Regions from separate parts of the Promicromonospora sp. NPDC050249 genome, predicted to be linked through region 2. Evidence: predicted binding sites of a transcription regulator. Region 2 holds the regulator's gene; the other holds the start of a gene.
What was found. Region 2 encodes Rex, which represses fermentation and respiration genes when NADH is low (regulators of the CRP and FNR family bind a similar motif). Its sites were predicted from a motif close to CTTGTGAANNNNTTCACAAG; they were not measured.

Region 1 (15,099 bases), on a different contig from region 2:
GCTGGAGGACCCCGGCCTGGCCCAGCTCACGCCCGAGGAGGTGGTGGCGCGCATCGAGGCCGACGGCGACCTCCTCGCGCCCCTCCTCGAGGGTCACCTGTCAGCGCTGGAGCCGACGACGGAGCGGCTGGCCACCTTCGAGAAGCTGGGAACGTACCGGGCCAAGCGGGACCCCGCGAAGACGCCGGAGCCGTTCGGGCCGGAGGAGGTCTCGACAGGCTCGACCACCGAAGGGACAGGCTCGGCCACCGAGGGGCCGGACGCACCCACCTTCGTCATCCAGGAGCACCACGCCCGCCGGCTGCACTGGGACTTCCGCCTCGAGCACGACGGCGTGCTCGTCAGCTGGGCACTCCCCCGCGGCGAGCCCACCGACCCCACCAAGAACCACCTCGCCGTGCAGACCGAGGACCACCCCCTGGAGTACGGCTCCTTCGAGGGCACCATCCCGGCCGGCGAGTACGGCGCCGGGGAGGTGACCATCTGGGACTCGGGCACCTACGAGCTCGAGAAGTGGCGCGACGACGAGGTGATCGTCACCCTCCGCTCCGCCGAGCGCGGCGCCCGCCGCCTGGCCCTGATCCGCACCGGCGGCCGCGACGGCGACGCCGAGAACAACTGGCTCATCCACCTGACGAAGTCCCAGCCAGGCTCCCCCGCCCCGTCGAGCGCCCGATCCTCGTCCTCCCCCACAGGCCGGAAGGGAAAGTCCAGCACCCCGCCGGGCAAGAGCGAGCGGTCGCGGCGGCCCATGCTCGCCACCAACGCCGCGCCCGGCGAGTTCACCGAACCCGACGACTGGATGTTCGAGATGAAGTGGGACGGGTTCCGCACCCTCGCCCACGTCCAGGACCCCGACACGGTGCGCCTCATCAGCCGCTCCGGCCAGGACCTCACGGTCACCTTCCCCGAGCTGGCGGCGCTCGCGGGCCAGGTCGACCCGTCCCGGCTGCCCGTCGTGCTCGACGGCGAGATCGTCGCCCTCGACCGGGACGGCCGCCCCGACTTCCGCCGCCTCCAGCACCGCGCCAACCTCCGCAAGGAGGCCGACGTCGCACGCGCCAGGGCCCGCGTCCAGGTCGACCTCATGCTCTTCGACGTCCTTGAGGCCGACGGCGACGACGTCACCCGCGAGCCCTGGACCGAACGGCGCGAGCTGCTCGAGTCCCTCGTCACCCCGCGCGCCCCCATCCACCTCCCACCCGTGTTCGACGGCGACCTCGACGCCGCTATGCGCACCTCCCGCACCCTGCGGCTGGAGGGCGTGGTCGCCAAGCGCCGCACCTCCACCTACGCGGAACGGCGCTCGCGGGAGTGGCTCAAGCTCAAGCACAGTGCCATGCAGGAGGTGGTCATCGTGGGCTGGCGTCCGGGCCGGGCGAACGCCTCGGTGATGGGTTCACTGCTCATGGCGGTCCCCGAGCAGGGCGCGGACGGCGACGGCCTGCGCTACGTCGGCCGTGTCGGGACGGGCTTCACCGAACGCGAGCGCCGGGAGATCACCGCCGAGCTCCGGGGGATGGAGCGCAAGACGCCCGGCGCGTCCGGCGTGCCGAAGGAGGACGCGTCGGACGCGCGCTGGGTCACGCCGAGGCTGGTGGGCGAGGTGACGTACGCCGACTGGGTGGAGGGCAGCGACGGCGCGTCGGGCGAGCGGCGGATGCGGCACTCCGTGTGGCGCGGCTGGCGGCCGGACAAGTCGCCGGACGAGGTGGTGGCGGAGCTACCCGGGCAGGCGTGAGGGCGGGCCGCTTGGCACACTTTTACTGCACATTCCTATTCTTCGGCCGGCTACGGACGTACCGTGTTGCGCGACGGACGGAGGACATGGATGTTCAGCTACCCCAAGCGTCTGGCCGCCCCTACGGCCATCCTTGCCGCGATCACGCTCGCGGCCGTCCCGGCGACAGCTGTCGCCGCACCCGGAGCCACCCCCAGCGGCTCCACCGCACTGCTGCTCGCGCCGCAGCCGGCCCACGGCCTGCGCGACCCCTTTCCCCAGGTCGAGCTCCCTGACCGCATAGAGCTGCCCGACGGCTTCCAGCCCGAGGGGATCACGACGGCAGGCCCGGTCGCCTGGTTCGGCTCGCTCGCCGACGGCGACATCTACCGCGCCGATCTCCTGACCGGTGAGGGCAAGGTGATCAGCCAGGGCCCCGGTACACCGTCGGTGGGGCTGACGGTGGACGCCCGCGGACGCCTGTTCATAGCGGGCGGCCCGGGCGGCGGCGCGCGCGTCGTCGACGGACGCTCGGGCGAGGTCCTCGCGACGTACGACCTCGGCGGCGGCTTCGTGAACGACGTCGTCGTGACCCGGGACTACGCGTACTTCACCGACTCGCAGCGCGCCGTCGTCCACCGGCTGCACCTCGGGCCGCACGGCCGGCTCACGGACACGCACGACGAGCTGGCCCTGCACGGCGACTGGGAGCAGGTCGACGGGTTCAACGCCAACGGCATCACCACAGCGCCCGACGGCAAGAGCCTGCTCGTCGTGAACTCGACGACCGGCGGCCTCTTCCGGGTCCACCCGGACAACGGGCGCGCCGACCGGGTGGACCTCGGCGACGCGCTGCTCACCAACGGCGACGGTGTGCTCCGGACCGGTCGCACGCTCTACGTGGCGCAGAACACCAGCAACCAGGTGACGACGCTGCGGCTCGACCGGACGGCGTCGAAGGGCCGGGTGGTGCAGACCCGCACCAGCGACGACTTCGACACGCCCACCACCATCGCCCGCTTCGCCGGTGCGCTGTACCTGCCGAACGCCCGGTTCACCACGACGCCCGAGGACGACACCGAGTACTGGGTGACGCGCTTGCCGCTGCACTGAGCGACCGAACCCTGTACCCCAGCCCATCCGGCGGTCGCGGAATAGCCGCGTCCGTCGGGTGGGTTGTCGCTGGCATGCGAGCCATCACGTATTCGAAGTTCGGCAGTGCCGACGTCCTCGAGCTCACCGACCAGCCCGACCCGCACATCGGTCCTGACACCCTGCTCGTCCGGGTGAAGGCCGCGTCGGTGAACCCGGTCGACTGGAAGATCCGCCAGGGCTACCTGGAGGGCCTGATCGACACGGTGTTCCCGGCGGTCCCGGGCTGGGACGTCGCCGGAGTCGTCGAGCAGGTGGGCCTGGACACCCCCGAGTTCCAGGTGGGCGACGAGGTGTACGGCTACGTGCGCAAGGACACCGTGCAGGGCGGCACGTTCGCCGAGCTCGTCGCGGCGCCCGTGCGCACGCTGGCCCGCAAGCCCGCGTCGCTGAGCTTCGAGGAGGCGGCAGCGGTTCCGCTCGCGGGCCTCACCGCGTACGAGGCGATCCAGCGTGCGGGCGTCGTCGAGGGGCAGACGGTGCTGGTGCACGCCGCTGCCGGCGGCGTCGGCGCGTTCGCCGTGCAGCTCCTCAAGGCGCTGGGCGCGCACGTCATCGGCACCGCGAGCGAGGCGAACCACGAGTTCCTGCGCAAGCTCGGCGCCGAGCCCGTCACCTATGGCGACGGTCTCGCCGACCGGGTCCGCGCCGTGGCGCCCGATGGTGTCGACGTCGTCCTCGACTTCGTCGGCGGCGGGGCGGTGGCAGCGAGCGCCGGGCTCCTGGCCGACGGCGGCACGATCGCGTCGATCGCCGACCCCACCGCGCGTACCGAGCACGGCGGGCACTACGTCTGGGTGCGCCCGTCCGTAGCGGGCCTCGACGCCCTCACCGCGCTCTTCGACGCCGGCAAGCTGACCGTGGAGATCGCGCAGGTCTTCGACCTGGCGGACGCCGCGGACGCGCACCGGGCCAGCGAGACGGGCCACACGCGCGGCAAGGTGGTCGTCCGGGTCTGACGCCGGGCGCGGGCCGGCGGGAGGACCAGCCGGGTGCGGGCGGTCGGAGATCAGTCGAACACCGGCGGATAGCCGATGACACCCCGCAGCCCGGGGTCTTCCGCGTCGTAGCCGGGCAGCAGGTAGACCTGGGCCGCCTCGGGCGGGGCCCAGTCCGGCAGGCGCATGGTGATCCCGTGGTCGCGGGCCGGGAGGAAGCCGAGCGCGCCGTAGTACTTCGGGCTGCCCTCGAGCACGACGTACGGGTCGCCCGCGGCCTCCGCGCCGGCGAGGGCGGCCCGCACCAGGGCGGCACCGATGCCGCGGCGCTGGTGCTCGGGGCTGACGGCGAGCGGTGTGAGCATCGCTACCGTGCGCTCGCCGGCGCCGTTCGTGACCGTGCAGCCGTCGATCATGACGTGGCCGACGACCTCGCCGCCGGACACCGCGACCAGCGCGAGCGCCGGCCGGTAGATCCAGGACTCACGGACCCGGTCCACGCCGTCGGCGACCCGGTCCTCGCCGAAGGCCGCTACCAGCACCTTCCGGATCGCCGGGAAGTCCTCGGGCCGCTCGGGCCGGATCTCCCAGGCGCTCATGCGTCGGCCGCCTCTGTCGGCGCCGGCTGAGCCTCGGCCTCGGCCTCGGAGCGGAGGACGCAGAACTCGTTGCCCTCGGGATCGGCGAGGGTCACCCAGCCTGTGCCGGGGCCGTACTTCCCGCGGTGGTCGCCGAAAACCGTGGCGCCGTGCGCGATGAGCCGTTCGATCTCGGTGTCCCGGAGGCCCGCCCTGGGGCGCAGGTCGAGGTGGATCCGGTTCTTGACCGACTTGCCCTCCGGCACCTCGATGAACAGGACGGGCACCCCCTTGCCTGCGGGGTCGACGATCATGCACTCGTCGTGGCCCGGCAGGTTCGGGTCGCCGGGCACGTCCTCGTACCCGAGCACCGGTTTCCACCACTGGGACAGCGAGTAGGCGTCGGAACAGTCCACGGTCAGATGCGAGATGAAGGAAGTCACGCCGGGACCCTGGCACACCCATCCCGCCTCACCAACCCTTTTCCGCGCCCCGCACTGCGCCCGCGGCTCACGGCGCAACCCGGTCGCTCAGCCCGGGGAGGACCGGCCGTGCCGCCAGTAGCCGACGAAGTCCACCTGCGCCTTGGGCACACCGCGCTCGTTGACCAGGTGCCGCCGCGCGCCGGTCGCCAGCGACGACTCGCCGACCGTGAACGCGTACACGTCGGCGGCCGGCCCGGCCGGCTCGAGCTCGTGCAGCTCCGCGAGCGCGGCCCGGCCCGGGACGGCGTGGGCGTCGGACCGCACCACCCACCGGATCTCGACGCCGGACGGCGCCCGGAACTCCTGCTTGTCCCCGGCCGTCGGGACCTCGATGACGGCGGTGCCGCGGGTGTCGTCGGGAAGCGACTCGCAGATGCCCGCGACGGCGGGCAGACCGGACTCGTCGGTCACCAGGAGCGTCCAGCCGTGCGGGTGGCTCGCGTCGAAGGTGATGCCCTGGTCGAGGATGCCGACGCGCATCCCCCGGTCGGCGGCCTGGGCGAAGCCGGCCCCCGGACCCGAGGCGTGCTCGGCGTCGCCCGGGGTCTCGTCGTCCGCGGCGTGCAGCACGAAGTCGACGTCGATCTCGTTCAGGTCAGGCCGCGCGGCGCGCACGGTGTAGTTCCGCACCCACGGGCGCTGAGCCTTCGGGGTGGTGAGGTACTCCGCGTACCAGAGCCCCGAGGTGCGCTTGGGCAGGCGCAGCATGTCCTGTCCCGCGCGCGGCAGGAAGAGGCGGAACCACTGGTCGTAGCCCGCCGGCGTGAAGTGGGCGAGGTCGCCACCGCCGAGCGTCACCCGCATCATGTTCGGCGTGACCCGCTTGGTGTTGACGACCTCAGCCATCACGACGTGCGGATCGACCGCTTTGCGCCCCTTAAATGCCATGCGCTGAGGTTAGGCACACCTAAGTCGGTTTGACCAGTGTCTGGTTCGGATCTACCCCACGTGCGTTCCGGATCCCCGCCAGGGACAGCAGCCCGCCGATCACGAGCAGAGCCGCGGTCACCAGGAGCGCCCGGTGGAAGGAGGCGACGTCGAGCACGCCGCCGGTGATGATGCCCGCGAACGCCACGGTGAGCAGCCCGGCGACCCGCGAGACCGCGTTGTTCACCGCGGAGCCGATGCCGGCGTCGTGGGCCGGGACGGCGCCGAGGATGGCCGCCGTCAGGGGCGCCACCGTGATCGAGAGGCCGAGGCCGAACACGAGCTGGCCGGGCAGCACCTGGGTCGGGTAGAACGCGGTCTCGTCCATCGAGAGCATCAGGAGGAACCCTGCCGCCGCGACGATCGGGCCCAGCGTCATGAACAGCCGCGGCCCGTACCGGCCGGCGAGCGTGCCGAACCAGGCGGACAGCAGGATCATCGCGAGCGTGGTCGGCAGCTGGGCCACCCCGGACCACGTCGCGGAGTATCCGGCGACCTGCTGCAGGAACAGCGTGAGCACGAAGCCGCCCAGCGAGAGCGCGCCGTAGATCGCGAAGGTCGCGAGGTTCCCCCACGCGAAGTTGCGCGCCTCGAACAGGCGCAGCGGCAGCATCGGGTCAGCGGCCCGCCGCTGGTAGAGCACGAACGACACCAGCATCACCGCACCCGCGAGGACGGACACCAGGATGACCGGAGAGGTCCACCCGAGCCGCTCCCCCTCGATGAGCCCGAAGACCACGCCCGCGAGCCCGAACGCGGCCAGCGCGGCCCCCGGGACGTCCACCCGCCGGCCGGGCTCGCCCTCCCCCGCGGGCACCCCGCGCAGCAGCCAGAGCGTCACGGCGATGACCGGCACGTTGATCCAGAACACCCAGCGCCAGGACGCGAGGTCGACGAGCATGCCGCCGACGAACGGGCCGACGATCATGGCCGCTGTCGTCCACGACGTCCACCGGCCGATCGCACGGGCCTGCGCCTCGCCACCGAACGTCGCGACGATCAGGGCCAGCGAGCTCGGGACCAGCAGGGCGCCCGCCACCCCCTGCAGCGCGCGGGCGATGACGAGGACGGGGCCGGTAGGGGCGATCGCGCACAGCACCGAGGCGACACCGAAACCCACGAGCCCGGCCGCGAGCACCCGGCGTCGCCCGTAGACGTCGGACACCGAACCGGCGACGAGCATCAGCGCGCCGAGCGTCACCAGGTACGCGTCGACCACCCACTGCTGCAGGGCCAGGTCCTCCATGCCCTCGCCGCCGAGCTCCCCCGCGATCGCGGGCAGCGCGACGCTCACCACCGTGCCGTCGAGGAACGACACGAACGAAGCGAGGATGGCGACGAGGAGCACCCGTCTCTGGAGCGTGGTCACGAGCCACACGCTATGCCCAGCCACCGACATCCACCCCCGCCGCCCGGACACGGCTTCGCACGCGGCCGGATGTCGGGCACGATCGGGACATGGACCTGACGATCCGACCCGCCACACCCGACGACGCGGAGGCCTGCGCGGACATCTACGGCCACTACGTGCGCAACACCCACGTCAGCTTCGAGTCCGAGCCGCCGAGCACCGAGGAGATGGCGCGGCGCATCGCCGGCTGCACGGCCCGCCACGCCTGGCTCGTCGCGCAGGTCCCGGACCCAGCGGCCGGCGGGCGGGACGTCGTCGGCTTCGCCTACGGCGCGCCGTACTCGCCGCGCGAGGCCTACCGCTGGTCGGTCGAGACCAGCGTCTACCTGGAGCCCGGCCGCCGTCGGACCGGCGCGGGCCGGGCGCTCTACGAGGCCCTCTTCGAGCGGCTCACCGAACGCGGGTACCGCCGCCTGGTCGCAGGCCTGGCCCTCCCGAACGACGCCAGCCTCGGCCTGCACGTCGCGCTGGGCTTCGAGGTGGTGGGCACGCTCCGCGAGATCGGCTGGAAGCACGGCCGGTGGCACGACGTGATGCGGCTGCAGAAGGACCTGGTGCCCGGCCTCGAAGGCGCTCCGCCGTCGGGCGATCCCGCCTGATCTACCCGCTCGGCCCACGGTCGTCAAGCCCACGCTGCGATCATCGTGTCCGGCCTGTTCACGGCAGGATCCGTGCATGGACAGCATCGTCCGCGTCGCGACTCCAGACGACGCCGCAGCCTGCGCCGCCATCTACGCCCCGTTCGTCGCCGACTCGGCGGCGACCTTCGAGACCAGCCCGCCGGACTCCCGCGAGATGACGCGCCGGATCGAGCGGTTCTTCGGCCGCGAGACCTGGCTCGTGCTCGAGACGGACGGCGTCGTGGCCGGTTTCGCGTACGCCAGGCCGTTCGCGGACCGCCCGACGTTCCGGTGGACGCTCGAGACCAACGTGTACGTCGCCGCCGACCACCAGCGGCAGGGCGTCGGCAGCACCCTCTACGGCGCGCTCCTCGCGCGGCTCGCGCGCCGCGGGTACCACCGCGCCATCGCGAGCATCGTGCTGCCGAACGACCCGGCCATCGCGCTGCACGAGGCGGCGGGCTTCCACCGTGCGGGCTCGTTCGAGAAGATCGGCTGGAAGCTCGGCCAGTGGCACGACGCGGTGCTCTTCCAGCGCGACCTCGTGCCCGACGACGGCTCGGCCCCCGGGGACCGCCGGGCCGACGCGGAGCTGCCGGGGCTGCTCACGCCGGAACCGCTCGAGGTGACGCGCACGCCGCTGTTCCGGCCCCACCCCGCGGAGGAGCTGGTCACCTACTTCGGCGACTGACCGCCCGGAACTCAGCCTGGAGCCCCGCCCGGAATTCGGATGGATGCGCGAGGGCCCAGTGCCTAAGGTCGCCTCCATGAGCCTCACCGTGCGACCCGTCGAGTACGCCGACCAGCCGGACTACACGCGCCTCGGCGGGGAGGCGTTCGGCACGCCGGGCGAAGGCCGCCCGGTCCCGACGCGCGAGGAGTGGGAGGCCGCAGGCTTCCGCGAGTGGGGTGCGTTCGACGACGACGGCCTGGCCGCACGCCTGCGCGTGTACGGGTTCACGTCGTGGTTCCACGGCGCACGGGTGCCGACGGCGGGTATCGCCGGGGTCGCCGTCGAGCCCGAGCGACGCGGATCCGGCCATCTCGGCCGCCTCTTCGACGCCGCACTGGAGCAGGCACGGGAGCACGGCGAGGTGATCTCCACGCTCTACCCGACGGCGCCGGGCATCTACCGCAGACTGGGCTACGAGGTGGTCGGCTCGTTCGACGACGTCGACGTCCCCCTCCTGAACCTGAACCGCGTGCCGGCGCCCGAAGGCGTCGTCACCCGCCGCGCGGGCGTCGCCGACTTCGACGCGATCGTCGCCGTCCACCACCGGTGGGCGGCCGCCCAGAACGGGCCCGTGTCGCGGGCGGAGAAGCCGTTCTGGACCCCGCCGGAGAAGTTCTTCGCCGACTACACGGGCGTCACCCTGGCGATCGACACGAGTCAGGGCGCGGCGGGCGAGGTGATCGGCTTCGCGAGCTGGATCCGCGGTGAGGGCTACACGCCCGCCACCGCCCTCATGGAGGTCGACGACCTCATCGCCCTGACGCCCGACGCCGCCCGCGCGCTGTGGCGCACGCTCGGCAGCTTCTCGACGGTGGTCGGCACGGCGCGGGTCTCGACGTCGGGCCTCGACCCCGCCTGGCTGGTGCTGCCCGACCTGACCTCGACGGTGCACTCGGCCCACCCCTACATGCTGCGGATCCTGGACGTGGCCGGGGCGCTGGGCGGCGTCCGCTCGCCGCTGGAGGGCGCCCGCGTCCCGTTCGCGGTCCGCGGCGCGCCGGATCTCGACGGCGCGTGGACGCTCACGGTGTCCGACGGCATCACGCACCTCGAGCGCAACACCCTCGCGGTCGGGGACGCGCACCACGAGCGGCCCGTGCTCAGCCCGAACGGGCTGGCGCTGCTGTACGCGGGCGCGCAGTCCGCGGCGAACCTGCGGCTGGCGGGCCACCTCACCGGCGCCCCGGACCACGACACGACGCTGACCGCCCTGCTCCCCCAGCGCCAGCTGCACGTCCGCGACTACTTCTGACCCGGATCCCGGCCCCATCGGAGCCGGGCGAGCTGGACGGCTGTTCACCATGCACTTGCTGCCAGGGCCGGGGCATTCTTGGCAGCAGGTGCATGGTCGATCGCCGTCATACTGGGGCCGTGGAGATCTCCGTTGGCTGGTCCGTCGTACTTCTTGCCACCGCCGCCTGGAACCTGCTCATCTGGCCGCGGTTCTGGCAGCGCATCGCCGCCGACCCCCGGTCGCGCGACGCCGACGGGCGGGCGACGAAGTTCCGCACCGTGCACGGCGTCCTGATCGCGGTCTCGCTCGCGCTCGCCCTGGCGGTCGGCGTGCTGGGCGTCATCAGCCTGTTCTGACCGCCCCGTCAGACGCCCGGCTCATCCACGTGACCTGGGCGTTCGCTCCGCCATTGGTTGCGCAACATACCTGGAGGTAGGTATGGTGCGACGATGAGCACGCCGAACGCACGTGACCGCCTCATCGACGCCGCGCAGGATCTCTTCGCCGCCCAGGGGGTCGGGCCGACGAGCCCTCGCGCGGTACTGGCGGCCTCCGGCGTCGGACAGGGCAGCCTCTACCACCACTTCCCCACCAAGCACGACCTTGCCGTAGCGGCCGTCGGCGCGACCGTCGACCAGCTCCTCGCCCGGGCGATGACGACGCTGGGCAGCGACTCCCCCGCGATCCAGCGGCTCGTCGCCTACCTCGAGCGGCCGCGGGACGCCCTGGCGGGCTGCAGGATCGGCCGCCTCACCGCCGAGCAGGCAGTGCTGGACGACGACGGCCTCCGCGACGTGCTCGCCGCCTACTTCGTGCGCCTGCTCGGCACCCTCACCACGATCTTCCGCGAGACCGGGCTGCCCGACGACGTCGCCCGCGACCGGGCGCACGCCGCCCTCGCGATCATCCAGGGCGGCTACGTCCTGGCCCGCGCCACGCAGGACCCGGAAGCGCTGACCGCGGCGGTGCGCGGTTTCGTCGGCCTGCTGAGCACCAGCTGACCCACCAGCCGACGACCAGCTGACCACCAGCCGACGAACAAGGAGAACCCGTGACCTTCCGCGAGCGCCTGCGTGCCCTGCCCACCTTCGCCCGGCCGGGGCTCCCGGCCTTCGACCCGGACGCCGCTCCGCCCACGCCGCACGAGCTGTTCGTCGCCTGGATGGACGAGGCGATAGCGGCGGACCTGCTCGCCGCGCACGCCATGACGCTCTCGACGGCCGAGCCGTCGGGGCGGGTGCACGCCCGGACCGTGGCGCTCAAGGACGTGACGGCGGACGGCTGGTGGTTCGCCTCGCAGTCGTCGGGTCCCAAGGGCCGCGACCTTGCGGCGAACCCGCATGCGGCGCTGACGTTCTTCTGGCCCGAGCTGGGCCGCCAGGTCAAGGTGACGGGGAGCGCGGCGTCGGCGGGCGAGGAGGCGAGCCGCGCCGACTTCCTCGCGCGTCCCGACGCCTCGCGCGCCGCCGGGCTCGTCAACCGCCAGAGCGAGCCGCTGGCCTCCCAGGACGAGTACGTACGGGCCTTCGAGGAGGCCCTCGCCGCGGTCACCGCCGACACCGGGCTGGCCGCCCCGGACTGGACCGCGTACGTCCTCGCCCCGACGGAGGTCGAGTTCTGGCAGGCGCCCGACGACGGTCCGCACACCCGCCTGCTGTACCGGGCCGAGGCCGACGGCTGGACCCGCGGCCTGCTCTGGCCCTGACCGTCCCTCCGCACGCACCCCCTGACGCCGCCCCGACGAAGGAGCCCCACCATGAGCAGCACCGAGAACAGCACAGTGAGCAGCACCAGCACCGTCTCGCACGCCCTCGCCGACTCCGACGCGGGCCTCGGCACGCTGATCTCCGCCGTCGGGCACCTGACGGACGCTGACCTCGCCGCGCCGTCGACCCTGGAGGGGTGGACGCGCGGGCACGTGCTGTCCCACATCGCGGCGCTCGGCAATGCGCTGCGCGGTCAGGCGCAGGCCGCCGAACGCGGCGAGGTGGTCCCCGTCTACGCGAGCCAGGAGGCCCGCAACGCCGGGATCGAGGCGGGCTCGGGCCGCACGGTGTCCGAGCACCTGGCGGTCCTCGGCGCCCTGCGCAACGACCTGGCGAGCGCCTGGCCCGAGCCCGGGTCGCCGCTCTGGGCCGCCCCCAGCGGATACCGCGGCGGACCGCTCTCGGGCTGCCTGCTCGCCTGGTGGCGCGAGGTGCGGATCCACTCGGTGGACGCCCTGGCCGGCACGTCCCAGGAGGTCGGGTACGAGACGTGGGACGACGCCCTGTGCGCCCACCTGCGCGAGTTCCTGGCGGTGCGGCTGCCCGACGGCGTCTCCGTCGACGACATCGCGGGCGACCCGCGGGACGTCACGGCGTGGCTCGCCGGGCGCGTGCCTGCGTCCCCGCTGCCGGGTGCGCTGCCCGAGCTAGGGCCGTGGCCGTCCGCCGTCCCTGCCCGCTGAGCGGGAGGTGAGGCGACGGGCGCTGTGGGCGTGAGGGAGGTCACGGCAGACGGCACGTGATTCACGCCACAGCGCTCGTTCAACTTTTCACAAGCCCGCTATCGTTCCTTACGTGACTTCTTATCTCCAGACAGCCCCGCGTCCCTCCGAAGAGGTCGACGTCGCGCTGATCGGCGGGGGGATCATGAGCGCCACCCTCGGCGCGCTGCTCACGATCCTCGAGCCGACCTGGCGTATCGGAATCTACGAGCGCCTGGACGAGGTAGCGCTCGAGTCGTCGAACCCGTGGAACAACGCGGGCACCGGCCACGCCGCACTCTGCGAGCTGAACTACACGCCGGAGCGCAAGGACGGCTCCGTCGACATCTCCAAGGCGGTGAAGATCAACGAGCAGTTCCACACCTCCCGCGAGTTCTGGAACCACCTCCTGACCGCCGGCCTGATGGAGGGCACCGACTTCATCAACGTCACGCCCCACATGACGTTCGTGCGCGGCGCCGAGAACGTGGACTTCCTGCGCCGTCGCTACGAGGCGCTCAGCGCGCACCCGCTGTTCAGCGACATGGAGTTCAGCTCGGACCCCGAGGTCATCGGGCAGTGGACGCCGCTGATGACCCAGGACCGCGACGCCGACGAGCCGATCGCGGCCACGCGCTCCGCGGCGGGGACCGACGTCGACTTCGGGTCGCTGACCAAGAAGCTCGTCGAGTTCGCGACGGCGCACAACACAGAGCTGCACGTGAACCACGAGGTCCGGGGCCTGAAGAAGCTGCGGGACGGGCGCTGGCGCCTGAACCTGCACGACCGTTCCTGGAACGCGGGCACCCGTCGTCGTACCGTCCGGGCGAAGTTCGTCTTCGTCGGCGCGGGCGGTGGCGCGCTGCCGCTGCTGCAGGCTTCCGGCATCAAGGAGGCGCGCGGTTACGGCGGCTTCCCGATCTCCGGCGAGTTCCTGCGTACGGACAACCCGGCCATCGTGTCCCAGCACCAGGCCAAGGTGTACGGCAAGGCCGACGTCGGCGCCCCGCCGATGTCCGTGCCGCACCTGGACACGCGCATCGTGGACGGCAAGAGCTACCTGATGTTCGGCCCGTACGCGGGGTTCAGCCCGAACTACCTGAAGAAGGGCAAGTACCTCGGCCTGATCACGTCGCTGCGCCTGCACAACATCGGCACGATGCTCGGCGTGGCCGCGAAGAACATGGACCTCACCGCATACCTGGTCGGCCAGGTGGTCGCCGCGCCGGAGACCAAGTTCCACGAGCTGCAGCGCTTCATGCCGACCGCGCAGCCCGGCGACTGGGAGCAGATCACCGCGGGCCAGCGCGTCCAGGTGATGAAGTGGGTCAAGGGCAAGGGTGGCGTGCTGGAGTTCGGCACCGAGGTCGTCGCGGCCAAGGACGGCACCATCGCCGGCCTGCTCGGCGCGTCCCCTGGTGCATCGACCGCCGTCGCCGCGATGACCGGGCTGCTCGAGCGCTGCTTCCCCGAGCGGTACGCCGGGTGGAAGCCGCAGCTCACCTCGATGATGCCGAGCCTCGAAGGCGGCGCGGACTACGACGCCGCTGAGCTCACCGGCGGCATCGACCGGCGGGTCACCGCGGGAGCCTGACCACGGTCGCCGACGGGACGGCTAGACGCCCAGCTGTCCCGTCGGCAGCTCCCGCATCCGCGCCAGCGGCGAGAGCAGCACACCCCAGCAGGCGAGGCAGTGCACGGCCGCCATCACCAGGACCGTCTCGCGGACGCCGATCTCCCCGCCGAGCCAGCCCGCGACGACGCCGGCCGCCGGCATGGTGCCGAAGTTCACCACCTGCATCACCGTCATCACCCGGCCGCGCAGGCCGGCCGGCACGTACCGGAGGCGCCACGCGTTCCGGATCACGTTGCCCGCCACGACGAACAGGCCGGTCAGGAAGCCGCCGGCCGCACTGATCACCGCGCCCGGCCCCGGCAGGCCCGCGCCGACGAGCAGCGCGGCGGGGCCGCAGAGCACCAGCAGGGCCGTAGAGGCCCGCCCGCTCCCGAGGCTCCGGCTCACGTACGGGGCGACGACGGCGCCCACCACCCCGCCTCCGCCCGCCACCGCGAGGACAGCGCCGACCCCTGCCTCGGTCAGGCGCAGGTCGCGCACGAGGAACAGGACCAGGAGCGCCCCGTACCCCGTGAGCCCGAAGTTGGACAGCCCGCCGATGCCCACGAGCCACGGGATGTAGCGGTCGCGGCGGACCAGGTCCACACCCTCGCGGATGCGTACGAGCAGCGGTTCGGCCGGGCCGTCGAGCGCCTTCGCCGGCCGGGGCAGCCGGATGCGCCACAGGCACACGGCTGACCAGAGGAAGGTCACGGCGTCGAGCGCGATCCCGGCGGCAGCCGTGAGCCACTGGGCGAGGAGGCCGCCCAGACCGGGCCCGGCCACCTGCGCCGCGGACTCCGTGCCGAACAGCCGCGAGCTCGCGGACTCGAGCTGCTCTGCTGGCACCACCTCGGGCAGGAACACCTGGTACGCGGTCCGGAAGAACACCGTGCAGGCCCCGCCCACGAGACCCACCACCACGATGTGGGTCAGCGTAAGGACGTCGAGCGCGAACGCCAGCGGCAGGCTCCCGAACGCGGCGGCGGACACGAGGTTCGCGACGATCATCACCCGCCGAGCCGGGAGCCGGTCCACCCAGGCACCCGCCGGCAGGCCGATCACCAGCCACGGCAACCACGTCGCGGCCGCGATGAGGCCCATCCAGGCGGGCCCGGCGTCGAGCTGGGTCACGGCGAGCAGCGGCAGCAGCGCCGAGGTCGTCGCATTGCCGACGAGGCTCACACCCTCGCCCAGCCAGAGCAGGCCGAAGGCCCGG
Region 2 (15,099 bases):
CGTGAACTCGTACATGTTGGCCCACGGCGCGCGGCCGGCGGCGATCCCGCGCAGGACGATCGCGGCGAGCAGCATCGCCGCCGCGAGCCAGGTCACCGACATGCCGACCTGGGCGAGCCTGCGGTTCACCGGCCCGCGATCCTCGGCGGCGGTGTCAGGTCCGTACGGCGAGACCACCTCGGAACCGGCGTCGGCGACCGCGACCTTCTCCCGGCTCCTGGCCGCGTCCCGCGCGTCGACCTTGGCGCCCGACAGGCGCGACAGGTCCACGGCGAACGCGACGAGCGCGACGGCGAGGGCCGTCGCCGCGCCCCAGACGAGCAGCACACTGAGGTTTGCCAGCTCCATGTTCAGTCCTTTTCCGATCCGGTCTCGACACGCGGTTCCTGAGCCTGTCGAGGTGCGTCCAGCGAGGTCTCGGCAGGTGATGCCGCGGCGGGCTCGGCCACCCCTGGCACCGCGGCCAGCGCGCGGTCGACCTCGGCCTGCAGGCCGGCGTCGTCCCCGCGGGCAAGCCCCGCGACCTCGACCACGGTAGCCCCATCCTGGGCGACGTACGCCCGCGCCCAGACCCGCCGTCGGGGCGTGAAGAGCGAGACGGTGAGCCCACCGAGCGCGAGCAGGGCGAACACGAGCACGAACCCGAGTGACGGGTCGTGCCGAAGGTCGAGCGCCACGTAGCGGGGCAGCTCGTCGCCGAGGGTCAGGGTGCCGAGCCCGTCCGGCAGGTCGACGGTCTGGCCGGGCCGGGCCAGCACCTTGACCCGCTCCCCGTTCTCGTCGAGAGCGGGGGTGAGCGACGCCGTGTCGAGCTCGTACACGTTCTGCGGGGAGCCGTCGTCCAGCCCCAGGTCGCCCGTGTACACCTCGAGCACGAGCAGCGGGTCGACGGGCTGCGGGAACGCCGAGCGGGCGGACCCGTCCGGATCGACCTCGGCGGTCGGCAGGAAGTAGCCCACGAGCCCGATCTGGTCGAGCCCGGGGGCGACGTCCGGCACCTTCACCACGCCGCGGGACGTGTACATGGTGTCCTGCGGGATGAACGTCACGCGGCCCGCGAAGGCGACCTCGCCCTCGGCGTCGCGCACCGTGATGTCCGGCGCGAAGCCGTTGCCCTGCAGGTAGATCTTGGCCCCGTCGACGACGAGCGGGTGGTTGACCTTCACGGTCTCCGGCCGCTGCTCGCCGGAGGGCTCGGTCACCGTCACGTGCGCCGTGAAGTCACGCGCCTGCGCGAAGGCCACAGTGTCGCTCGCGAACTCCGACTCGAACCGGTCGAGCGTCATGGAGAACGGCACCAGCGACTCCGGCCGGAACCAGGCGCCCTTCTCGAAGGTGTCGTAGTCGACGACGGCGTTCGCGAACCCGCGGCCCTCGGTGACTATCGCCTGGCCGCGGTAGTGCAGCAGCTGGCCCGTCGCCACCGACACGAGCAGCCCGACCAGGGCCAGGTGGAAGATCAGGTTCCCGGTCTCGCGCAGGTAGCCGCGCTCGGCGCTCACGGTGGCCGACGCCGGTCGCGCAGCGCCGCGGGCGGCCTCCTCACCACGGTCCACACGGAACGTGGGCAGCCAGGAGATCGTGCCGCGCAGCCGGGCGGCGACGGCGTCGGCGGCCTCCTCCGGGGAGACGGTGGTGGTCCCGGAGGCCTTGGCCGGGAACCGGCTGAACCGGGACGGCACGCGCGGCGGGCGGCCGCGCAGCGCGCGGTAGTGCGCCATCGACCGCGGCAGGATGCAGCCCACCAGCGAGACGAACAGCAGGATGTAGATCGCGGAGAACCAGACCGACGAGTAGACGTCGAAGAACCCGGCCTTGTCGAGCCACTCCCCCGCCGTCGGATGGTCGGCGAGGTACTCGATGACGCCTGCCGCGTTCTGGTTGCGCTGCGGGAGCACCGACCCCGGCACCGCCGCGACGGCGAGCAGCATGAGCAGCATGAGCGCCACGCGCATCGACGTGAGCTGGCGCCACATCCAGCGCAGCGTGCCCACCAGGCCCAGCGCGGGCGCGGTGGGCCGGCTCGGCTTCTGCCCCTGCTCGCCGGACGCCGGCCCGCCCTCGGCCGGTCCACCCCGCGCGGGCTCGCCCTGCGTGAACTCGTCCGCGATCCCCTCGGGAACGTAGGTGCCGTCCCCACCCGTACGCCTGGCCATCAGATCACCGTCTCGAATCCGCCGATCCAGAGCTGCATGGCGCCGGTGAGGCGCGTCCACAGCCCCGTGACCAGCAGCAGCCCGACCAGCACCAGCAGCCCGCCGCCGAGCCGCAGCGCCGCGAGGCGGTGCCGGCGCAGGAAGTCCATCATGCGCTCCGAGCTCCCCAGCCCGAGGGCGACCAGCAGGAACGGCACGCCAAGGCCTATGCAGTACGCGACGCCGAGCAGCGCGCCGCGGCCCGCCGATGCCTCGTCGATCGCGAGCACCTGCACGGCACCGAGGGTGGGGCCGATGCAGGGCGTCCAGCCCAGGCCGAACACGACGCCGAGCAACGGCGCACCCCAGAGGCCGGCGCGCGGTGTCACGTGGAACCGGGCCTCGCGCTGCAGGAACGGGACGGCGCCGAGGAAGCCGAGGCCGAGCAGGACGACCACCGCGCCGAGCACGCGGGTGATGACGTCCTCCCAGCGCACCAGGTAGCTGCCGAGGCCGCCGAACGCCGCGCCGAACGAGACGAACACGACGGTGAAACCGAGCACGAACAGGGCCACGCCGCCGACGACGCGGGAGCGGGCCGGCTTGACGCGCGTGGTCACGGCCCCGCCGGTCCCGCCGGACTCGGCGGTCGCGTTCATCGAGGCGGCGGCCATGCCGCTCACGTAGCCGAGGTACCCGGGCACGAGCGGCAGCACGCACGGCGAGGCGAACGACACGAGGCCCGCCAGCATCGCCACGGGCACCGCCAGCAGCAGCGAACCGCTGAACGCGGTGACCGCGAGCCCGTCGCCAACGGCGGTCGCGGCGGCGCTGACAGGGCTGCCGAGGAGCATCAGGCGGCCTCCGCCAGGACGTCGTCGATCAGCGCCTCGAGCGTCGAGCCCTCGGCCTGGCCGACGACCCGCGCGGCCACGTAGCCCTCCTGGTCCAGGATCACGGTGGACGGCACGGCCTGCAGCGGCACGACGCCGGACAGGCCCGCGATCACGGCACCGCTGCGGTCCTCGACACTCGGGTAGGGCACCTCGAAGGTGCGCTGGAACGCCTGGGCGGCACCGGCGTCGTCCTCCGTGTTGATGCCGAGGAACTGCACGCCCTCCTTCGAGGAGGCGAGGTCCACGAGGTCGGGCGCCTCGGCGCGGCACGGGGCGCATGAGGCATACCAGGTGTTCACGACCACGACGGAGCCCGCCCAGTCGGCGGTGTCGACGTCCTTGCCCTCGAAATCGGTGCCCTCGATGGCGACGGGACCCTTGCGGTCCCCGACGTCGTACGTCTGCACCGACCCGTCCCCGGACACGTACCCCTGCCCGACGACGTCGTTCGCGCCGGACTCCTCGGGCGAGCACCCGGCGAGGGCGGCCACCAGGCCGATGACTATGCCGACCGCCACTATCCACTGCACGACCCTGAAGGTCTTTCCCCGCATCACGCTCCGGCGACCTTGCTCGCGCCGTCGTAGAGCTCCGCGGCGGGCTCCGTGTAGTGCAGGCCCACGAACCGGTCGTCCTCGAAGTGCAGGGACGTGAGCGAGGCCAGGTTGCACTGGCGGTGGCGCGGGTCGTGCCAGAGCTGGCCGCCCTCGAACGACCGGCGGGTGAGCCATACGGGAAGCTGGTGGCTGACCAGCACGATCTCGTGGCCCTCCGCCGCCAGGCGCGCGTCCTCGACGGCGCTGCGCATGCGCTCGACCTGCTGCGTGTAGGGCTCGCCCCAGGACGGGCGGAACGGGTTCCACATGTACGGCCAGTTGCGCGGGCTCTTGAGCGCACCCCCGCCGTCGCCGACGGGCAGACCCTGGAACCGGTTGCCTGCCTCGATGATGCGGTCGTCCGTTGCGAGCTCCAGCCCGAACCCCTGCGCGACGGGAGCGGCGGTCTCCTGTGCGCGCTGCAGCGGGGAGGACACCACCCGGATCACGTCGTGACCGGTGCTGGTGAGGTGGTCGGCGACGATCTTCGCCATCGCCTGGCCACGGTCGGAGAGGCGGTAGCCGGGCAGCCGCCCGTACAGGACACCGTCGGGGTTGTACACCTCGCCGTGACGCAGCAGGTGAACCGTCGTGGAAACCATGGCGCCCAGTCTCGCACCCGACCCTGGGTGCCGGTGACCTCGGGAGTGTGGATTACGTCATCCCCGCGCCCGGCCGGGTCAGTCGCAGTGAGCCGTCAGGCCCTCCTCGGTACCGCCGGAGAGCTTCGAGGACTCGGCCACCTTGGCCATGATGCGGCCCAGCGTCGCGAACTCCTCGGGCTCCAGCGCATCGACCATGATGCGGCGCACCGCGGCGACGTGGCCGGGCGCCGCCACCTCGAGGGCCGCACGGCCGGCGTCGGTCATCGTGCAGTTCACACCGCGCCGGTCGCCCTCGGCGGCGCGGCGCTCGACCAGCCCGCGCGACTCCATCCGCGCGACCGTGTGCGTGAGCCGGCTGCGCGACAGCACGAGGCCGTCGGCGAGCGTCGACATCCGCATGGTGAGCTCCGGCGCCTCCGAGAGCTGCACCAGCAGGCTGTACTCGCCGAGGGAGAGGTCGAGGGTGCGGTCGTGGACCGCACCGAGCGCCTCGACGAAGCGTGCGGTGCCTTCGAGGTAGTGCCGCCAGGAGCCTTGCTGCTCCTCGGTCAGCCACAGGTCCTGCTGCTCGACCGTCTGCACCGCCATCTCGCCACCGCCTTCGTGCTGACTCGGACACCCTGGGAATACGTTACGGGACCCGCTATGTTGGACCTCATCGCGGGTAGTTGATCTCTAAACTATCCACCCACATCGCCGCACCAACAAGGAGTCCTCACTCATGGCCACCCCGCTTCCCGCCGGACTCACCACCGGCACCTACGACATCGACGCGTCCCACACCTCTGCGGCCTTCTCGGTCCGCCACGCGGGCATCGCCAAGGTGCGCGGCACCATCGCCGTCTCCTCCGGCACCATCACGGTCGGCGAGGACCTCGAGTCGTCGAGCGTCACCGCCGAGCTGGACGCACAGTCGGTCAACACGGGCGACGCCGGTCGTGACGGCCACCTGAAGAGCGCCGACTTCTGGCACGCCGACGAGAACCCCGCCTGGACCTTCTCGTCCACCGCCATCCGCCCCGAGGGCGACGCCTACATCATCTCGGGCGACCTGACCATCAACGGTGTCACCAAGGGCGTCGAGCTGGAGACCGAGTTCACCGGCACCGCCAAGGACCCGTTCGGCAACAACCGCGCCGGTTTCGAGGCCGCCCTCGAGATCAACCGCAAGGAGTTCGGCCTGACCTGGAACGCCTCGCTGGAGACCGGCGGCTTCCTGGTGGGCGACAAGGTGAAGATCACCCTGGACGTCAGCGCGATCGCCAAGGGCTGATCTCGCTCGGACATCTCGCTCAGACATAGCCCGTGCCGGCGACGGCACGGGCTATGTCTTTGATGTCGGCGGGCCGCACCCGACAGCACCCACCCACGATCCGCGCACCGTCAGCGACCCACTGTCGCGCCTGCTGACCCGGCTGCGCGGACCGCTCGGGCGAACCCGCCCAGCTGCGCCGCCCGGCATCCCAGCTCTCGCCGCTGTTCGGGTAGGCGATCACCGGCTTCCCGGTCACGGCACCTGCCGTGCCGACCGCCGCCGACACGTCGGACGGCGCACAGCAGTTGACCCCCACCGCCACGACCTCCGGCACGTCCCGGGCGATGGCGAACGCCTCGGCCAGCGGCTGCCCGGCGCGGGTGCGGTCGCCGTCGATGCTGTACGTCAGCCACACGGGGATGCCCATCCCGGAGATCACCGTCATCAGCGCTTCCGCCTCGTCCAGGTCCGGGATCGTCTCGAGCGCCAGCACGTCCGGTCCGGCATCGGCCAGCACTTCGAGCCGACGGCGGTGCCAGGCCGCCAGCTCGGCCACGCTCAGCCCGTACCGGCCCCGGTACTCCGATCCGTCGGCGAGCGCCGCGCCGTAGGGGCCCACCGAAGCCGCCACCCAGCGCTCGCGCCCGTCGTCGGCCACTTCGTCGCGGGCGGCCCGGGCGAGCTCGACGCTGTGCCGCAGCAGCCGCTCGGCGTCGTCCCGGCCGATCCCGCGTGCCTCGAAGCCGTCGAACGACGCCTGGTAGCTCGCCGTCGTCGCGATCACGGCCCCGGCGCGGAAGAACGCCAGGTGGGCGGCCTTGATCTCGTCGGGGGCGTCCGTCAGCAGCCGCGCCGACCACAGGTCGTCCGAGAGGTCGTTCCCGCGCGCTTCGAGCTCGGTCGCCAGACCGCCGTCCGTGACCAGGACCTTGTCGTCGTGTTCGAGGAATCCCACGAGGCGACCCTAAGGGTGCACGATCAACCACGTGGCGACCGCCGGCCGCACGCCCGCGTTCCGGATCCGGTGCGGCACCGAGCACGGATAGCTGATGGAGTCGCCGGCCGCCAGCACCACCTCGTCGTCGGCCAGCTCGACGGTGAGCTCGCCCGCCACGACGTTGCCGATCTCGTAGCCCTCGTGCTTGAACGGCTCGACGTCACCGAGCGTGGCCGTGGCACCGGGCGGGTAGACCGACTCGAAGAAGTCGAGGCCGCGGGTCGGGTTGGGTGAGAGCCGGCGGAACGTGACGCCGCCGTCGAGGGTCACCGGAGACGCCTCCCAGGCGCGGGTGACCGCGATCCCCGCGTGGTCGAGCTCCGTCGTCCCGCCGCGCGGCACGGCGACGGCGTCCGGCGGCTCGAACACGTCGGAGAGCGAGACTCCTAGCGCGTCGGTGATCGCGAGCAGACGCACGACCGAGGGGCGCATGACGTCCCGTTCGATCTGTGACACGGCGCTGGCCGAGATCCCGAGCGTCGCGGCGAGGCTGCGTGCGGACACACCACGCGCCACGCGGAGGCCGCGGAGCCGGGCACCGAGAGACGGTTCGGAGGACACCGCCGCATCGTACGAGTGCTCCTGGCCCCGCGTGGCCCTCACCCGCACGACACACCGGGCGACACGCCCCGGTTCACGCACCCGACACGCGCCGAAACACGTGTGAAGTGGTTACTGAACATGAGCCTTACGACGTGGTTACCCCGGGGAAACCAGCCGCCATCAGTTAACCCATAACTTCAGGTTCACCCAGCGATCACCCTTCGGAAGGCAGTGCTCATGACCGAGAACGCAGAGGTGGCGGCCTCCTCGGCGACCGCACCCCAGAACCCGCCCGGCGACGTCCCCGGCGGCGAGCACGACCTGGTCGAGGCCGCCGGGCACCCGGTCGGGTCCGGCAACGTCAAGCCCTCCTACGACCCCCGGCTCGCCAACGAGGACCTCGCGCCCCTGCGGGAGCAGAAATGGTCGTCGTACAACATCTTCGCCTTCTGGATGTCCGACGTGCACAGTGTCGGCGGCTACGTGACGGCCGGCAGCCTCTTCGCGCTCGGCATCGCGAGCTGGCAGGTGCTCCTGGCGCTGCTGGTCGGCATCGTCATCGTGCAGGTGTTCACCAACCTGGTCGCGAAGCCGAGCCAGAACACCGGGGTGCCGTACCCCGTGATCAACCGCGCCGTCTTCGGCGTCCGGGGCGCGAACATCCCGGCGATCATCCGAGGCCTCATCGCCGTCGCCTGGTACGGCGTGCAGACTTTCCTCGCCGCGCAGGCGCTGAACATCGTGTTCCTCAAGTTCATCCCCGCCAGCGCCGCACTCCTCGAGCCGGCATTCCTCGGGCTGAACGCCCTGGGCTGGATCTCGTACGCCGTGCTCTGGTTCGCCCAGGCGGCGCTGTTCTGGAACGGCATGGAGACCATCCGGCGGTTCATCGACTGGGCCGGCCCCGCGGTCTACGTCGTGATGATCGTGCTGGCGGTCTACCTCGTCTCGGAGGCGGGCTGGTCGAACATCAGCCTGGACCTCCACGAGGGCGAGCCGCTGACCGGGTGGGCCTCGGTAGGGGTCTTCTGCACGGCCGTCGCGATCGTCGTGTCCTACTTCTCCGGTCCCATGCTGAACTTCGGTGACTTCGCGCGGTACGGGCGCTCGTTCCAGGCCGTGAAGCGCGGCAACCTGCTGGGCCTGCCGGTCAACTTCCTGTTCTTCTCGCTCCTGACGGTGATCACGGCGTCGGCCACGGTCCCGGTGTTCGGCGAGCTCATCACCGACCCCATCCACACCGTCGAGCGCATCGACACCCCGTTCGCGATCCTGCTCGGCGGCCTCACCTTTGTGACCGCCACGGTCGGCATCAACATCGTCGCCAACTTCATCTCCCCCGCGTTCGACTTCTCCAACGTGGCCCCGCAGAAGATCAGCTGGCGCATGGGCGGCATGATCGCCGCGGTCGGGTCCGTGGTCCTGCTGCCCTGGAACTGGTACAACGACGCCGACGCGATCCACTACACGCTCGGTGTGCTCGGCGCCCTGATCGGCCCGCTGTTCGGCATCCTCATCGCCGGCTACTACTTCGCGGCGAAGCAGCGGGTGCTCGTCGACGACATGTTCACCATGTCGCCCGAGGGCGCGTACTGGTACACGAACGGCTACAACCGCAACGGCGTGCTCGCGATCTTCCTGGCCGGCGTGCCCACCGTGCTCCTCGGCGTGCTGCCCAAGCTCATCGCGGACCTCGGGTACTTCGACATCTCCTGGATCGGGAACTACACCTGGTTCATCGGGTGCGGCCTCGGCTTCGTCGCCTTCCGGTGGCTGGAACGGCTCAGCCCGCAGATCCCGTCGTTCGACGGCGTCACCGAGGGTGTGGCCGACGGCGCAGCGGGCACCAAGGCCTGACGGTGCGGATCCACCTCATCAACCCCAACACCTCCCGGGCGATGACCGCCAAGATCGCGGTCACCGCCCGGGAGGTCGCCGGGCCGGACGTCGCCGTCGTCGCCACCTGCCCGGACCCAGGTGCGGGCCCCGCCGCCGTCGAGAGCCACACCGACGAGGCGTGGGCCGCGCTCGTGGTGGCGCAGCAGGTCGCGGCCGCGGAGGCGGCCGACACCGGCCCCGCGGACGGCTACGCCGTCGCCTGCTTCGGCGACCCGGGCCTGGACGCCGCCCGCGAGCTGACGGACGGACCGGTCGTCGGGATCGCCGAGGCCGCGATGCACGTCGCGACCCTGTCGGGCCGCACGTTCGCGGTGGTCACCACGCTGTCGCGCACGCTGGGCCGCGCGCACGACCTGGTGCGGCGCTACGGCTTCGAGGAAGCGTGCGTCGCCATGTACGCCGCGGACGTCCCGGTCCTCGAGCTGGAGGACGCCGGCTCGGCGGCCCGGGAGGCGATCTCCGAGCTCTGCGAGCGTGCGGTCCGCGACGACGGCGCGGACACCGTGGTGCTCGGCTGCGCGGGCATGACCGACCTCTGCGCGGACCTCACCCAGCGCACGGGCGTCCCGGTGATCGACGGCGTGGCAGCCGCCGTGGGCCTGCTGTCCGGAATGGTCCGGATGGGCGTGGGAACGAGCAAACGCGACGAGTACGCGCCCCCACCCCGGCTACCGGGGAGCGGTTCGAGGATCTGACCCCTGTGACGCCTCGCGGTCCGCCGTCCACCATGGTCAGGAGCGTAGCTCCGCCGTCGCCGCGCGGCGCACCAGCACTACCCAGGCCACGAACCAAGGGACGGCCCATACGGCGGACATCATGGCCGCGCGGTCCAGGCCGGCAACGCCGAGCAGGTCCCGCGCTCCGGCGATGTCGTTCGTCGCGACTACCGAGATGCCGATGAGAACTACAGCGACGCCCAGCGGCACGACCCAGAGCGACATCACGACTCCCCGGGACCTGTCACTGCCACCTGGCCCGCCGTCGCCCAGCATCGTGTCGGTCCTGCGCATCACCGCGACCAGGATGACGGCGCCGATCGCGGCGGCCACCAGCACCACGCCGAGGATCACCGGGGCGACGATGGCCGGTGTCGACGTGCTGGCGTCGAACAGGGCAAAGACGAGGAACCCGATCGGGGCCAGGCCGACAAAGAACCATCCCCAGACGGCTCCGTGCCGTACGGACCACGGCAGCGTGATGAACGTCCTGGGGCGCCCGGCGAAGAGGTCTTCGTCCGTGTAGCCCGCGGGGTCCGCCGGATCATCGCCGGACGCGATCAGCAACCGGTCCGGCTGCCCGACACCGAGCCTGGCATCGGAGCGGATCGCCGCGACCCGCGCCCGGCGTTCGGCGTCGGTCAGGTCCTCCCCGGCGAAGCTGACGAGACGGCCCGTTCGCGGGTCCACGTGCTCCAGGTCGGCGGGACCCGTGCCCTGGACCAGCGTTGTGTAGCCCGCCGCATACTCCCTGGCCCCCCGGGTGTCGGCCACGCTGCCGAGCATCCGTGCCGTCGAGACCGCGGTCGCGCCGGGCAGCACGAAGAACATGGCCAGAAAGGCCTGGTCCGCGCCCCACAGCACCAGGCCGGCCACGAGGCAGACCATGCCGATCCCCAGGCACCAGTCCTGGATCAAGGACAGGCGGTGCGCGGAGACGCCCGATAGCGTCCTGCGCCCGATCCTCGGGTGCCACTCGTCAGTCACTCGGATCCCCCGGTCGGCCCGCACATCAGCACGGCCATTCCTACCAGCGAGAAACCGTCCAGAACGCTTCGCTGAGCCTCCCGGCCCAAGAATCACCCGGCGCCAATCAGGCCCCCGAAGGCTGAGTCAGAGCGCCGCGGCTCGCGTCGCCGCGTGGAACGCCAGGATCTGCAGCTCGCCGCCGACGTCGACCGAACGCACCACCACGTCGTCCGGCACCTGGAGCGCGACGGGCGCGAAGCTGAGGATCTCGCGTACGCCCGTGGCCACGACGGCGTCGGCCACGTCCTGCGCCACGTGACCCGGCAGGGCGAGCACGACCATGCTGACCCGCTCGCGCTCGATGATCTGCGCGACGTCGCGCACGTGCTCGACGGTCACCCCGGCCACCCGCGTGCCCACGACGTCGGGCGAGGCGTCGAGCAGCGCCACCACCTGGAAGCCCCGCGTCGTGTAGCCGGAGTAGTTCGCGAGGGCGTGCCCGAGGTTGCCGATGCCGACGATCGCCAGCCGGTGCTCGGTCTCGAGCCCCAGGGCGACCGTGATGTAGGAGGCGAGCGACTCGACGTCGTACCCGACGCCACGCGTGCCGAACGAACCCAGGTAGGACAGGTCCTTGCGCAGCTGCGCCGAGCTCACGCCCGAACGCTCGGCGAGCTCCGTCGACGAGGTGAGGGCCACCCCCTCGGCCGCGAGGTCCCGCAGGGCGCGCAGGTAGTACGGCAGCCTCCCTACGGTTGCTGCCGGAACTGTCCCGTCACTGAGTTCGACCACGTGCTGCTCCCCTCCCCGCGACCACTGTGTCGCGGGCGTACGCACACACTGCCGGGATGATCATGCCAGGAGGCGGGCCAGACGCGCACCGTCCACGCGCCAGAAACCTTGCTGGACCCCGTCCACCTCGACCACGGGGACGTAGTCCCCGTACTTCTCCCGCAGTGCGGGCGCGCTGTCGATGTCGACCTCACGCCATCGGGCTCCCGCGCCCTCGCACACCCGCACCACCACGGCGCGTGCGTCTTCGCACAGATGGCACGCCTCGCGTGTGTACAGGACTACCCGGGCATCGGCAGGACTTGTCACGACCCGAGGTTACGTCACGCGCGGGACCACTCGGTCCGTGTGCGGCAGCCGTCCGTCCGCCCACCGCACGCCCCAGGCCAGGACCAGGAAGACCACGGCGACGAGGGTGGCGTTGGTCAGCGCGGCGCCGTAGCCGAGCACGGTGACGTCGAGGAAGGGGTACGGGTACCAGCCCGTGGCGGCACCCCGGACGAAGGTGTAGACGAGCCACGCGATCGGGTAGACGACCGACCACCACACCGTCCGCACGCTCACGCGGGGCCTGGGTCCTACCCACAGCCAGACGACGACGGCGAGGAGCGGCGCCAGCACGTGCAGCATCGTGTTCGCCACGGCGCCCGACGGCGTCAGCGTCACCAGGCCGCGCAGCACCGTGTTGTAGACGATCCCGGTGACGGCGATGCACAGCAGCGCGTCGAGCCGCAGGACCCGAAAGAGCGGACCGTCGCGCCGCGGGTCCAGCGCCAGCGCCAGCGAGACGCCGCCGATCAGCAGGTTCGACTCGATGGTGAAGTAGCTGAAGAGCCGGACGATGCGCTCGGCGTGCGTGGGCGCGATACCCGGGCCGCTGACGATCGCGGTGACGAGCTCGATCGTGAAGCCGCCGAGGGCGAGCACGGCCACCAGCAGGTGGAGGACGCGCGCGAGGGTGGCCCGGTCCGGCCCGCTGATCTCTTGGCTCACGCCCCGGTTCTATCACCGGCCGCCCCTGCCTGCCCGGTGTGACCTGCACCTCGTGGCGCGCGGATAGAGTGGCCTCCATGCCGTCGACGCACCCCTCGTCCGCCACCGCGGCGTTCTTCGACGTCGACAACACGATCATCCGCGGTGCGAGCGCTTTTCACCTGGCCAAGTCCGCGTACCAGCGCAAGTTCTTCGGCACGCGGGACATCCTCAGGTTCGCCGTGATCCAGGCGCGCTACCTGGTGTGGGGCGAGAACAAGGAAGAGATCGACAAGGTGCGCAACCGCGCCCTGTCGCTCATCGCGGGCCGCAGCGTCGCGGAGATCGCCACCCTCGGCGAAGAGGTGTGGGACGCCGTCCTGTCGCTGCGGATCTATCCGGGCACGCGCCGCCTGCTCGACGAGCACATCGCGGCGGGCCACCAAGTCTGGCTCATCACCGCCACGCCCGTGGAGATCGCACAGCTCATCGCGCGCCGGCTCGGCGCGACGGGTGCGCTCGGCACCATCGCGGAGCACAAGGACGGGTTCTACACGGGCCGGCTCAACGGCGACCTGATGCACGGCCAGGCCAAGGCCGCCGCCATCGTCGAGCTCGCGGACCTGGAGGGCATCGACCTCGACGAGAGCTACGCGTACGGGGACTCGCTCAACGACCTGCCGATGATGGGCGCCGTGGGCCACCCGTGCCCGATCAACCCCGACCTGCGGCTGCGCCGGCACGCGCAGGAGGTGGGCTGGCCCATCCGGGAGTTCCGGGGCCGGTCGCAGCGCGCGGCGGGGCGCAGCGTGCGTACGGCTTCATGGGCCGGCGCCGCGTGGGTGCTGGGCCTGGTGCTGCGGGCGGCTCGCCGCCGCCTGCGCGGGCAGTAGCCCGTACGCAGACACGAAGAAGGCCCGGCCCACTAGTGGGCCGGGCCTGCTCGTCACGCGCCCGAGGGCGCGAGCGTCACTTCTTGTTGCGGCGCTGGTGGCGCGTCTTACGAAGCAGCTTGCGGTGCTTCTTCTTCGCCATACGCTTGCGGCGCTTCTTGATGACGGAGCCCATAGGTCCTCGCAATGTTCGATCGGTCGGCGGCAGCCCGACGACGGGCCGCTCAGCGAAATGGTCCACGGTTGGTCCGGGACAGTGACGCCAGAGAGTGACGATGGCCGACCAACACGAAAGGGAGTCCGCTCCCTAGGCTACCTGGTCTGACGCGCGCCCCGTAATCGGGGACGGTGTGAGGTGCGCCGAGCCCTTCCCGGGCCCCACCCGAACCCGCCCCGAGGCCCGGTTCACGGCCTCGCGGCGAACCGTTCGAGGAGGTCGGCATGGCCCGAGCAGACCAGCAGGTCGTTGGAGGAGATCCGCGTCTCCGGCGTCGCGTAGACGAAGTCGACACCCGGTGACTTCACGCCGATCACCGTGATGCCGTACCGCTTGCGGATGTTGGACTGCGCGAGCGTGAAGCCCTGTGCCTCCTTGGGCGGGCGCATCTTCACGATGGTGAAGCCGTCCTCGACCTCGATGTAGTCGAGCAGCTTGCCGCTCACGAGGTGGGCGACGCGCGAACCCGCGTCGGCCTCCGGGAAGACGACGTGGTGGGCGCCGATACGGGTCAGGATGCGGCCGTGCTCCGCCGAGATCGCCTTGGCCCAGATCTGGGGCGTGCCGAGATCCACCAGGTTGCCCGTGATCAGCACGGACGCCTCGAGCGACGAGCCGACGCCGACCACCGCCACGCCGAAGTCCTTGGCGCCGAGCTGCTCCAGCGCCTCCGGGTTGGACGCGTCGGCCTCCACCAGCGGCAGGCGCCCGGACCACTGGGCCACCAGGATCGGGTCCTGCTCGACGGCGAGCACGTCCTGGCCGAGCCGGTCCAGGGTCGCGCCGATCGACGACCCGAACCGGCCGAGGCCGATCACCAGCACACCCGCATCCCGCTCGGGCTTCTTCTCCGGCACGGTATTCCTCTCTGTCAACCGATGTTGTCTGTCGGGTGAGACCTGCGTTCCGTTCCGGCCTCACCCGATGATCGGTCGTTCCTCGGGGAAGCGTACGATGCGTCGCCGGTCGCGCAGCGCAAGCACCGCGACCACCGTGACCGCTCCGGTGCGCCCCACGAACATGAGCAGGGCCAGCACGTATTTTCCGGCGTCGGGCAGGTCGAACGTGATGCCTGTAGACAGGCCGACGGTCGCGAACGCCGAGAGCACCTCGAACAGCACCTGCGACAGCGGCAGGTCCGTGACCTCCAGCAGCGCGATGCACGAGACGAGGACGATGCTCGCGCCCGTGAACACCACCGCGATGGACAGTCGCAGGACGTCACGCGGGATGCGGCGTCCGAACGCCTCGATGTCACGGTCACCGCGCGCCTCGGCGACGATCGCCAGCAGCATGACGGCGAGCGTGGTCACCTTGATACCCCCGGCGGTCGACGCCGACCCACCACCCACGAACATCAGGGCGTCCTGGATGAGCCAGCTCGACTCCGTCATGGCGCCGACGTCGACCGTGCTGAACCCGCCCGAGCGCGGCATGATCCCGGCGAAGAGGGCGGCCAGCAGCTTCTCCCCGAGGGTCAGGGGCCCGAACGTGTCCGGGTTGGTCCACTCCAGCACCAGCAGCAGCAGCGCGCCGACGACGAGCAGCGCGCCGCTCGTCACGAGCGTGAGCTTGCTGTGCAGGGAGAGCCGCTTGGTCCAGTTGTGCCAGCGC

Region 1: a site for Rex is predicted at 12,322-12,341, ahead of mqo (malate dehydrogenase (quinone)). Genes of this name have one in related genera too.

What each region holds. Positions count from the first base shown of each region.
Region 1 covers NZ_JBFAKY010000035.1:32,542-47,640, reverse strand. The annotation lists gene AB0I32_RS22620 (ATP-dependent DNA ligase) at 1-1,741, shown strand, start outside; gene AB0I32_RS22615 (hypothetical protein) at 1,832-2,833, shown strand; gene AB0I32_RS22610 (NADP-dependent oxidoreductase) at 2,908-3,831, shown strand; gene AB0I32_RS22605 (N-acetyltransferase) at 3,882-4,409, opposite strand; gene AB0I32_RS22600 (VOC family protein) at 4,406-4,831, opposite strand; gene AB0I32_RS22595 (siderophore-interacting protein) at 4,919-5,761, opposite strand; gene AB0I32_RS22590 (MFS transporter) at 5,781-7,169, opposite strand; gene AB0I32_RS22585 (N-acetyltransferase family protein) at 7,259-7,810, shown strand; gene AB0I32_RS22580 (N-acetyltransferase family protein) at 7,887-8,522, shown strand; gene AB0I32_RS22575 (GNAT family N-acetyltransferase) at 8,599-9,816, shown strand; gene AB0I32_RS22570 (hypothetical protein) at 9,936-10,154, shown strand; gene AB0I32_RS22565 (TetR/AcrR family transcriptional regulator) at 10,248-10,799, shown strand; gene AB0I32_RS22560 (pyridoxal 5'-phosphate synthase) at 10,850-11,503, shown strand; gene AB0I32_RS22555 (maleylpyruvate isomerase family mycothiol-dependent enzyme) at 11,555-12,247, shown strand; gene mqo (malate dehydrogenase (quinone)) at 12,360-13,859, shown strand; gene AB0I32_RS22545 (MFS transporter) at 13,881-15,099, opposite strand, start outside.
Region 2 covers NZ_JBFAKY010000015.1:129,868-144,966, forward strand. The annotation lists gene ccsB (c-type cytochrome biogenesis protein CcsB) at 1-348, opposite strand, end outside; gene AB0I32_RS14555 (cytochrome c biogenesis protein ResB) at 351-2,156, opposite strand; gene AB0I32_RS14560 (cytochrome c biogenesis protein CcdA) at 2,156-2,989, opposite strand; gene AB0I32_RS14565 (TlpA disulfide reductase family protein) at 2,989-3,585, opposite strand; gene AB0I32_RS14570 (histidine phosphatase family protein) at 3,585-4,229, opposite strand; gene AB0I32_RS14575 (MarR family transcriptional regulator) at 4,308-4,820, opposite strand; gene AB0I32_RS14580 (YceI family protein) at 4,954-5,505, shown strand; gene mmuM (homocysteine S-methyltransferase) at 5,525-6,442, opposite strand; gene AB0I32_RS14590 (cupin domain-containing protein) at 6,452-7,045, opposite strand; gene AB0I32_RS14595 (NCS1 family nucleobase:cation symporter-1) at 7,265-8,884, shown strand; gene AB0I32_RS14600 (aspartate/glutamate racemase family protein) at 8,887-9,621, shown strand; gene AB0I32_RS14605 (hypothetical protein) at 9,658-10,629, opposite strand; gene AB0I32_RS14610 (redox-sensing transcriptional repressor Rex) at 10,756-11,403, opposite strand; gene AB0I32_RS14615 (glutaredoxin family protein) at 11,464-11,712, opposite strand; gene AB0I32_RS14620 (Pr6Pr family membrane protein) at 11,722-12,396, opposite strand; gene AB0I32_RS14625 (HAD-IB family hydrolase) at 12,474-13,268, shown strand; gene AB0I32_RS14630 (AURKAIP1/COX24 domain-containing protein) at 13,345-13,443, opposite strand; gene AB0I32_RS14635 (TrkA family potassium uptake protein) at 13,674-14,342, opposite strand; gene AB0I32_RS14640 (potassium transporter TrkG) at 14,403-15,099, opposite strand, start outside.